3 regions of the Nocardiopsis sp. LDBS0036 genome follow, and region 3 is predicted to be linked to each of the others. Evidence: riboswitches for the same ligand, from Rfam matches in the RefSeq annotation. Region 3 holds a riboswitch; each other region holds the start of a gene.
What was found. A riboswitch is a leader RNA that binds a small molecule or an ion and turns the genes downstream of it on or off. The one in region 3 is predicted to bind cobalamin.

Region 1 (3,265 bases), 940 kb from region 3:
TCCAGGTACCGCGCCCGGTGCTCCGAGCGCAGCGGCAGCAGTTCGCGCAGGGCCGCCTCGTCCACCTGGATATGGCGGATCCCGGCGCGTTCCAGGTCGGCGACCTCGTCGCGCAAACTCAAGGCCACCTGGCGTGCGGTCTCGCCCAGCGGCTGGTCGGTGCGCACGAACGACCAGGCGAGCATGGTGACCGGACCGGTCAGCATGCCCTTGACCGGCTTGTCGGTGCGCGACTGGGCGTAGGTGGTCCACTCGACCGTCATCGGCTGGGGGCGCGAGACGTCGCCGAACAGGATCGGCGGGCGCACGCACCGCGAACCGTAGGACTGCACCCAGCCGTTCTCGGTGGTGGCGTAGCCCTCCAGCTGCTCGGCGAAGTACTGGACCATGTCGTTGCGCTCGGGCTCGCCGTGCACGAGCACATCCAGTCCGATCTCCTCCTGGAGCGCGACGACCCGGTCGATCTCCTCGCGCAGGACGGCCTTGTAGGCGTCCTCCGCCAGTTCCCCCCTGCGGTGCGCGGCGCGGGCGCGGCGCAGCTCGGCGGTCTGCGGGAAGGACCCGATGGTGGTCGTGGTGAGCGGGGTGTCGGTGGGCCTGCCGCGTTCCCGCGGGCGCTCGTAGGCGTCCGGGCCCAGGGCGTCGAGGCGGGCGCGCACGCGCGCGTCGGTGAAGGCGGGGGGACGGACGCCGCCCCGTCCGGTGTGCTCGGACTCGGCGCCCTCGGACAGCACGCGGCCGAGCAGGGCCGTCTCCTCGGCCTTCTGCCTGGCGAAGGCCAGGGCCCCGCGCAGCTCGGGGGCCAGGGAGGGCTCGGCGTCCAGGTCCAGGGGCACGTGCAGCAGGGAGCAGGAGGTGCTCACGGTCAGCTCGTCGGTGAGGGCGAGCAGGGTACCGAGCGCGGCGACGGCGGCCGGGATGTCGGTGCGCCAGACGTTGCGCCCCTCCACCACGCCCGCGACCAGGCGGGTGGCACCCAGGCCGGAGACCCGCACCAGGTCGTCCACGCCCTCGTCGTCGGTGACCAGGTCCAGGCCGACCGCCTCGACCGCGGAGTCCTTGAGGACGCGCAGGGCGGCGGAGCCGATGGAGCCGAAGTAGGTGGACACCAGCAGGGAGGGGCGGTCGGTGACCGCGCCCAGGTACTGGTAGGCGCGCTCCAGGTGGCCGACGGCGGCGCGGCCCTCGTCGGTGGCCAGGATCGGCTCGTCCAGCTGGACCTCGGTGGCGCCCGCGGCCCGCAGGTCGCCGAGCAGCTGGGCGTAGGCCTCCAGGAGCTGGTCGAGCAGCTGGACGGGTTCCCAGCCCTCGGGGGCGCCGTCGGCGGGCTTGGCCAGCAGCAGGAAGGTGAGCGGACCGACCAGGACCGGGCGGGTGTGGAAACCCGCCTCGGCCGCCTCTCGGAACTCGGCGACGGGCTTGTCGCCCACCAGGCGGGGACGGCTGCCGGGCGAGAGCTCGGGGACCAGGTAGTGGTAGTTCGTGTCGAACCACTTGGTCATCTCCAGCGGCGGGGCGCCCTGTTCGCCGCGGGCGAGCGCGAAGTAGCGGCGCAGTTCCTCCTCGCGGTCCGCCGCCGCGGCGGGAGGGGCGAAGCGGGAGGGGACCAGGTCGAACAGGACCGCGGTGTCCAGCACGTGGTCGTAGTAGGAGAACGTGTTGGAGGGGATGTCGTCGACACCGGCCTCGCGCAGCTGGGCGTAGACGCCCAGGCGCAGCCCGGCGGCGACCTCGTCCAGTTCGCGGGCGGTGGTGCGGCCCCTCCAGTGGGACTCGCAGGCGCGCTTGAGCTCGCGGGCGGGGCCGATGCGCGGGTAGCCGTGCACGGTCGAGCGCACGGAGGGGCGTGGTCCGCCCGGGGCCGCGGACGGCGCGGGGGTCGTGGTCATGAGCTTCTCTCCCTCGTCGAAAGCCGGGTACCGGCCGCGAGGGGAGAAGAGGGGAGGACACGCCGACGGACGCGCCGCGGGCGCGCACCGGACCTGCCACCGCCTCCGGCCCTCCCTCGGGGCGCGGGACCACCGGCGCCGCGGGTGCGTCGCCGGGTGGAGGCAGGTCTTCGGACTCGGGGGCGCGGGCGGTGCCGACACCGCTCCTCCTACTGGCCGCCGCTTCCCGGTGTGCGGTCTCCGCGACCGGCACTACCAGTGCTCATGGCGACGTTCGTTCCCCCATACCGCTGCGGGGCAGTCCCGGACTCGCACCGGGTTCCCTCTTGCGACATGGTTCCGCCCCGCCCGTTCCGGGCCGGACCCGGGACGCGGGGGTGGATCATGTACCTTCCACGGCTGCAAGTATAGGGAGGGCCCCCTTCGCCCCTGTACCCGGCGTGCGGCCCCATGCGCCCGGCCCGGACGGTGAGAACCCCCGTCCTTCGACCGGCGTCACACACGAAGTCAAGCGTTGCGCGGGTGAGCTCCCCTCTGCTCCCCGCGGACGTTCGTCTGAGCGATGAACGTGGAGATTCCCTCGTGAGTAAGCAGTCCCGCCTCGCCATGGCACCGGACCACCCCCTGATCACGGTCGTGGTAGCCCTGGCGGTCCTGGCGGGCATGGTGTTGTTGGCCACCCGCTCCTCCGGGGAGCCCGAGCCCGGGCCGCGGACGCATGGAGCGCCGGTCTCCGAGAGCGAGCCGTCGCCCCCGGCCTCCGGTGAGCCCGACGGGCTCACCGAGGTGGACGCGGCCGCGGTGGCGGGCCTGGAGGAGGCCGAACTGCCCTACGACGGGGAGATCTCCGTCGCGGTGACCTATCCGGTGATCCCCAACGCCGAGCCGCTGGCCGACTTCCTGGAGCGTGAGCTGACCGACGAGGTGCACGCCTTCGAGGCCGCCAGCCCCGGCGCGGTCTCCTTCGAGGCGGGGTGGAACCTGACCGCGGCGCGCGACGGCCTGCTGGGGGTCCGCGTGACCCGGGTGGAGACCGACTCCGAGGGGTCCCGGGAGGGGTACACCACCTACTGGTACGACACCGAGACCGCGGCGCACCACCCCTCCGCCGCACTGGTCGGCGGCCAGGAGCAGCTGGAGGAGCTCAACGGCCTGGTGCGCGGCGCCGTCGGAAGCGGGGAGGGCGGGGAGGGCCCGGCCGACCCCGGCGTCGTCCACCCGATCAGCTCCCTGTACGACTCGGTGGGCTTCAACCCCGACGGCGACCTGGTCGTGGAGTTCGACGCCGGGCAGGTCGCCCCGGCGGAGGAGGGCCGCACGCGCGCGGTGGTCGCCGCCGGTGAGGCCGAGGGCCTGCTGTCCGAACTGGGCCTGCG
Region 2 (3,265 bases), 920 kb from region 3:
AGGGCCCCGGAGCGCGCCGTCACGGCCCCGCCACCCTTCGCCCGCGCACCACGAGGACGAAGAACGGCGCACCGATGAGAGCGGTGAGGACGCCGACCTGCAACTCCTCGGGACGCGCCACCACCCGGCCCGCGACGTCGGCCGCCAACAACAGGACGGGCGCCAGCACCGCCGACCAGGGCAGCACCCATCGGTGGTCGGGGCCGACCAGGACCCGCGCCACGTGCGGCACGGCGACCCCGACGAAGCCGATCGGACCCGCCACGGCCGTCGCCGTCCCGGCCAGGAGCACCACCGCCAGGGCGCTCGTCCCGCGCACCAGCCACAGCCGTGTCCCCAGGGAGCGGGCCAGCTCGTCGCCGAGCGCCACCGCGTTCAGGGACCGGGCCACCGCCACCGCCGTCACCAGCCCGGCGGCCAGGAACGGCAGCGCCTGGAGCAGCGCCGCGCCGTCGGCACCCGCCAGCGAGCCCACCACCCAGAACCGGTACTCGTCCAGGCTCGCGCGGTCGCGCAGGACGATCGCCGAGGTCAGCGAAGCCAGCAGGGCCGAGACCGCGGCTCCGGCGAGCGTGAGCCTGACCGGACTGGCCCCCTCCGGACCCAGCGACCCCACGGCGTGGACCACGCAGGCGGCGACCGCCGCGCCCGCGAAGGCGAAGCCGACGTAGCCCAGTAGCGCGGACACCCCGAACACGCTGATCGCGAGGACCGCCGCCAGGGAGGCGCCCGCGTTGATGCCGAGGACGCCGGGGTCACCGAGGGGGTTGCGGGTCACCCCCTGCGCCAGGACCCCGGACACGCCCAGGGCCGCGCCGACCGCCAGCCCGGCCAGGGTACGCGGCACACGCAGGTGCCGCACGACCAAGTCGGTGTCCGAACCGGTGAAACCGGCGTAGGCGAGGTACACGTCGGCCACGGACAGCCGCTCGTAACCGACCAGGACCGACGCCAGCAGGGTCGCGGCCAGGACCAGCAGCGCCACCGCCAACCCGGCGACGCGGGCGCGGGCACTGACGAGAACCCCGGAACCGTCGGCCGCGGCCCGCAGCCGGCGCCGGACTCCCGAGGGCACGGCCGTCACGGGCCTCCCGGCCACATGGGGGGCCACCGGCCCGCCTACCCGAACAGGCCGGGGTGCAGGATCCGGGCGACCGTCTCCACCGCGGCCGCGCTGCGCACACCCGCGGAACGGTCGGCGAAGGTGAACTCCTCCACCTGCTCCTCGGTGACCGCGGTCAGGTTGGCCAGCACGGGATCGGCCGTGATCCGCTCCACGTCCGGGGCGGCGTCGGCGGCGGTCATCCGCGCGTCGCAGCACACGTCGACCAGGATGAAGTCGGGGTCGCGCGCGATCACGTCCTCGACGGCCACGTCGTGGTTGCGACCGCCGTCCAGGTCGGCGAAGGCGTTGACGCCTCCGGCCAGCCGGATGATCTCGGTGGAGAAGTCCTGCCCGCCGGCCACCCGGAACCCCTGGTCGCTGGGGCGGCCGACCATCACCGAGGGCCGGTCCTCCTCAGGCACGCCGCCCTCCAGGGCCTCGGTGACCCCGCCTATCGTGCCCTCCATGTCCGCGATGACCTCTTCGGCGCGCTCGCGCGCGTCGAACAGGGCGCCCAGGTTCCGCAGGTCGGCGTAGACGTTGTCCATCGTCACCGAGGCCGGGTCGATGGTCGCGTCGGTGCGGCCGTCCCCGCTAGGGCACAGCGGAGCCGGGATCCAGCTGCCGATGCCCAGCTCGCGCAGGGAGGCCCGCGTACCGAGGTTCTCGTCGGTGAACACGTCGTTGAACCCGGCGAGCACGAAGTCGGGCCCGTGGCTGAGCAGTTCCTCCCGGCTGGGCAGGTTGGGGTAGTACTCCTGCCCGGCCTGGGCGTCGGCGTACTCCTCCAGGACGGCGGCGTCCAGGAACGCCGTCCCCACCAGGCGGTCGCTGAGGCCCAGCGCGTGGGCGGTCTCGATGGCGGGCTGGTAGGCGGCGAACACCCGTTCCGGCGGGCTGTCCGCGGCCACGTCGACGCCGCAGTTGCGGATCGTCTCCCCGGCAGCCTCGGGGGAGGGGGCGGCGGAGCCCCCGCCGCAGGCGGTCGTGGCCAGGAGCAGGGCGAGGGCGGCGCAGGCGGGCAGGCGGTACCGGACCGCGCGTGCCCCGGTGGGCTTCATCGAACAAACCATCCTTCGTGGTCTGATGACGCGGACGGTCGCAGCCGGTCTCCTGGCTCCCGGAGTCGGGCTCTGGCCCCGCGCCCCCACCCTTCCCGAGCCGTGTCCGGCCCAGTGGCGTGCGGGAGGCGCACTCCGGTCACAGTGGCGAGGACCGCGCCGGACTTCCACCGGCTTCCCGTGCACTGCGACGTCGACGATATGGACTTGTGCTGACAGTCAACCGGCCACGGTAGTGCACGCGGGTCCCTTCCGCGAGACCCGCTCCCCTCCCGGCCGACGACCGGACCCCCCGCGAGCCGCCCGACCGGCGGAGCGCCGTCCGCACGCGTGGCCGGACCGGGACCGGGCATAGAGGGCGCATGGAACTGATCACGGTGGAGGACGTCCGCGCCGCCCGGGAACGCCTGCGCGGGGAGGTGGTGCGCACCCCGCTGACGGCGGGCCCCGCCGGAGGGCCGCCGTTCCTGCTCAAACCCGAGAGCCTCCAGCCCACCGGGGCCTTCAAGCTGCGCGGCGCCACCAACGCCGTCGCCCTGCTCGACCCCGACCAGCGCCGAAGCGGTGTGGTGACCCACTCCTCGGGCAACCACGGCCAGGCGCTCGCCCACGCCGCCGCCCGGCACGGGGTGCCCTGCACCGTCGTCGTCCCCGAGGGCGCGCCCGGGGTGAAGGTCGACCGCATGCGCGCCCTGGGAGCCCGCATCGTCATGGTCGCCCCCCGGGAGCGGGAGGCCACCGCCCGCAGGCTCCGGGACGAGGAGGGGCTCGCCCTGGTCCCGCCCTTCGACGACCCGAGCGTCATCGCGGGCCAGGGCACGGTCGGCCTGGAGATCCTGGAGCAGTCGCCCGGGGTCGCGACCGTCGTCGTGCCCGTGGGCGGAGGCGGGCTCGCCTCGGGGGTGGCCACCGCCGCGCTGGCCGCCGCGGGCCCGCGCCGGGTCCGCGTCGTGGGGGTGGAGCCCGAACTGGCCGCCGACGCCGCCGAGAGCCTGCGCACCGGAAGCCTGGTCACCTGGCCGCCCGAGCGCACCCACCGCACCATGGCCGACGGGGTGCGCGTGTGCCTGTCCGAGCTGACCTTCGCCCACCTGCGCGC
Region 3 (3,265 bases):
CGTCGGGCAACCGGCCGCTGGTGGTGCTGGCCAACCTGTCGGGGTTCGACGGCTCACCGGAGTCGCTGCGCAAGCTCCAGTTGGAGTACGGGGCCGAGATCGGCCGGGCGATCGTCAACTTCGACGGCCCGATCGTGTTCTGCGTGATCTCGCGCTACCACGGCGGCGCGTTCGTGGTGTTCTCCAAGGCGCTCAACCCGAACATGACGGTGCTCGCGCTGGAGGGCTCGTTCGCCTCGGTGCTGGGCGGGGCCCCGGCGGCGGCCGTGGTGTTCGCCGGTGAGGTCAACACGCGTACCGCGAGCGACCCGCGGGTGACCGGGCTCCAGGAGCAGGTGTCGGCGGCCAGCGGCGCCGAGCGGGCCGCGCTCAACGCCCGGTTGGCCGAGACGCAGTCCTCGGTGCGGGCGGAGAAGCTCGGCGAGGTCGCGGCGGAGTTCGACCGGGTGCACAGCATCCAGCGCGCGGTCGAGGTGGGTTCGGTGGACGCGATCATCAGCGCCGCCGAGATGCGGCCGCGCATCATCGAGGCGATCGAGCACGGCATGAAGCGTTAGGGCCGGTCGTGGGCGGGGCGCGGGTGGACCGCGGCCGCCCGCGTGGGGCGGGGGTGCGGCGGCAGACCGCGGCCCCGCCCCGTTCGTGTTGTCAGCGGATCTTCTCGCCGTACACGTGGTCGACGGGCATGGTCATGAGCACCCTGCGGTCGGAGACCATGACCGACCGGTACTCCTCCCAGTCGGGGTGCTCCCCGGCGGCGAGGCGGTAGTAGTCCACCAGTGACTCGACCTCGGGGCCGTGCGGGTCGGTGCCCGGCCCGGTGAGGGTGGCCACGCCCTCGGCGGTGGCCCACGCCCAGCCGTCGGCGCTGGTGACCTGGAGCGTGGCGCGCGGGTCGCGGCGCAGGTTGGCGGTCTTGGCCCGGCCCTCGGTCATGGAGACGTGCAGCAGGTCGGTCTCGGCGTCGTAGAAGGGCTGGACGGGGGAGAGCTGGGGGCGGCCGTCGGCCTTGATGGTGGCCAGGACGCCGAGCCTGCTCTGGGCGAGCAGCGCGCGCGGGTCGAACGTCGTCGTGGTCATGTTCCAGGACCCCTCTCTGCCGGATGCTGGTAGTGCGCGGTGGTGCGGGGCCGTGTGCGGCCGGTCACGATCGTACTCCCGGTGTGTGCGCCGGTCCCGGCTCCGCCGCGTGGTCCGCGCCGCCGTGTCCGCCGGCCGCGGCCCGCGCGAGCGGGCCCGCCATCCGGTGTTCCGGGGCGCCCGCGTCCGTGTCGGCCGGAGCGAGGGCGCGGCCCCAGCGCTCCACCGGCTCCCCGGAGCCGCGCTGACCGGGGCGGGCACCGGAGCGGTGGCGCGGGCGCGGCCCCTGTGCGCCTTCCGGCCGTGAGGGGCCGAGGGGGCCTTGATAGTCTGCCGGGGCCAGTCGTACCACGTACGTGGTCAGGGAATCCGGTGCGAATCCGGAACTGACGCGCAGCGGTGAGGGGGACGGGCGGGGTACTCACGCCACTGGGGCGGAGGCCGCGGCGACCACGGAGTCGAGGCGGCACCGACCTGGGAAGGCACCCCGTCCGGGCGAACCCGAGTCCGAAGACCTGCTGGCCCCTCCGCGTCGAGTGCGCGGAGGCGTCCCGTGCCAGGCTCCGCGTTCGAGCCCCGACATCCAAGGCATGCCCATGCTGCGTCGCGCCCCGCGCCCCCTTCCCCTCCTGCTCGCCTCCGCCCTGCTGCTCACCGCCTGCGCCCCCTCCCCGGAAGGGGGGAGCGGCGGCACGGAGGCCGCCGACGCCGACGGCGCCCGCGCGGTCGACAACTGCGGACACCGGGTGGGCGTCGACGCCCCGCCCGAGCGCGTCGTCTCCCTCAACCAGGGCAGCACCGAGATCCTGCTCTCCCTGGGGCTGGCGGACCGCCTCGTCGGCACCGCCACCTGGACCGATCCGATCATGGAGGGGTTGGAGGAGGCCAACGGGGGCATCCCCCGCCTGGCCGACAACGCCCCCTCCTTCGAGGTGGTCCTGGACGCCGAACCGGACTTCGTGACGGCCTCCTTCGTCTCCACGCTCGGCACGGGCGGTGTCGCCACCCGCGAGCAGTTCGAGGAACTGGGCGTGCCCACCTACGTCTCCCCGACCGACTGCGCCACCGGCAAGGACAACGACAGCGGGGGAGACGGCTCGCGCAGCGAACCGCTCACCCTCGACGCCGTGTACGGCGAGATCCGCGACCTGGCCCTGCTGTTCGGGGTCGAGGAGCGCGGGGAGGAGCTGATCGCCGGGCTGGAGGGGCGGGTGGCGGCGGCCACCGCGGACCTGGACGCCTCCGGCGTCTCCCTCATGTACTGGTTCGCCAACTCCCAGTCGCCCTACCTCGCGGGCTGCTGCGGCGCCCCCGGCGCCATCACCCGCGCGGTCGGCGCGCGCAACGCCTTCGACGACACCCACGACGAGTGGCCCCAGATCAACTGGGAGACCGTCGCCGACCGCGACCCCGACGTCATCGTCCTCGGCGACCTGACCCGCGACTCCCAGACCGCGGAGTCCGCCGACGCCAAGATCGCGTTCCTGGAGTCCCACCCCGCCACGAGCAACCTCACCGCCGTGCGCGAGGAGCGCTACGTCCTGCTCAGCGGCCAGGCCATGAACCCCTCGATCCGCACGGTCGAGGGGATCGAGCAGGTCGCCGAGGGTCTGCGCGGCCTCGGGCTCGGCCGGTGAGCGGTGCGCGTCTGGCGCTGCTCTCCTGCGGTGGACTGGTGCTCCTGGCGGTGTCGGTCTCGGTCGCGGTGACCATCGGCCCCGCCGACATCACCACGGCCGAGGTCTGGAGGTCGGTCGCCGCGCGGCTGGGGTGGGGTGAGAGCGGCCTGTCGCCGCTGCGCGAGGGCATCGTGTGGGACCTGCGCATGCCCCGCACCCTGCTCGCCGCAGTGTGCGGGGCGGGGCTGGCGCTGTGCGGGGCGGTCATGCAGTCCCTGCTGCGCAACCCGCTGGCGGACCCCTTCGTGCTCGGGGTGTCCTCGGGGGCCTCCACCGGGGCGGTCGCGGTGCTGGTGCTGGGCTGGGGCGGCGCGGTGGTGTCGCTGTCGGCGGGCGCCTTCGTCGGCGCGCTGGTCTCCTTCGGGCTGGTGGTGCTGCTCTCGCACACCCTGGGCGCGAGCATGGACCGCGTGGTGCTGTCCGGGGTGGCGGCCATGCAGCTGTTCTCGGCGCTGACCTCGTTCATCGTGCTGACCTCGGCCGACGCCGAGACCACGCGCGGGGTG

Region 1: linked by a shared signal. The riboswitch ahead of metE (5-methyltetrahydropteroyltriglutamate--homocysteine S-methyltransferase) and the one ahead of UIS43_RS01745 (ABC transporter substrate-binding protein) in region 3 are both predicted to bind cobalamin.
Region 2: linked by a shared signal. The riboswitch ahead of UIS43_RS05815 (ABC transporter substrate-binding protein) and the one ahead of UIS43_RS01745 (ABC transporter substrate-binding protein) in region 3 are both predicted to bind cobalamin.

Annotation. Positions count from the first base shown of each region.
Region 1 is NZ_CP141103.1:6,062,085-6,065,349, reverse strand. Features, by position in the region: gene metE (5-methyltetrahydropteroyltriglutamate--homocysteine S-methyltransferase) at 1-1,889, opposite strand, end outside; cobalamin riboswitch at 2,054-2,217, opposite strand; gene UIS43_RS25770 (polysaccharide deacetylase family protein) at 2,496-3,265, shown strand, end outside.
Region 2 is NZ_CP141103.1:1,370,805-1,374,069, reverse strand. Features, by position in the region: gene UIS43_RS05825 (iron chelate uptake ABC transporter family permease subunit) at 1-23, opposite strand, end outside; gene UIS43_RS05820 (iron ABC transporter permease) at 20-1,084, opposite strand; gene UIS43_RS05815 (ABC transporter substrate-binding protein) at 1,120-2,166, opposite strand; cobalamin riboswitch at 2,191-2,371, opposite strand; gene UIS43_RS05810 (threonine/serine dehydratase) at 2,529-3,265, shown strand, end outside.
Region 3 is NZ_CP141103.1:453,717-456,981, forward strand. Features, by position in the region: gene UIS43_RS01735 (biotin carboxylase N-terminal domain-containing protein) at 1-557, shown strand, start outside; gene UIS43_RS01740 (PPOX class F420-dependent oxidoreductase) at 649-1,080, opposite strand; cobalamin riboswitch at 1,404-1,618, shown strand; gene UIS43_RS01745 (ABC transporter substrate-binding protein) at 1,677-2,717, shown strand; gene UIS43_RS01750 (iron ABC transporter permease) at 2,714-3,265, shown strand, end outside.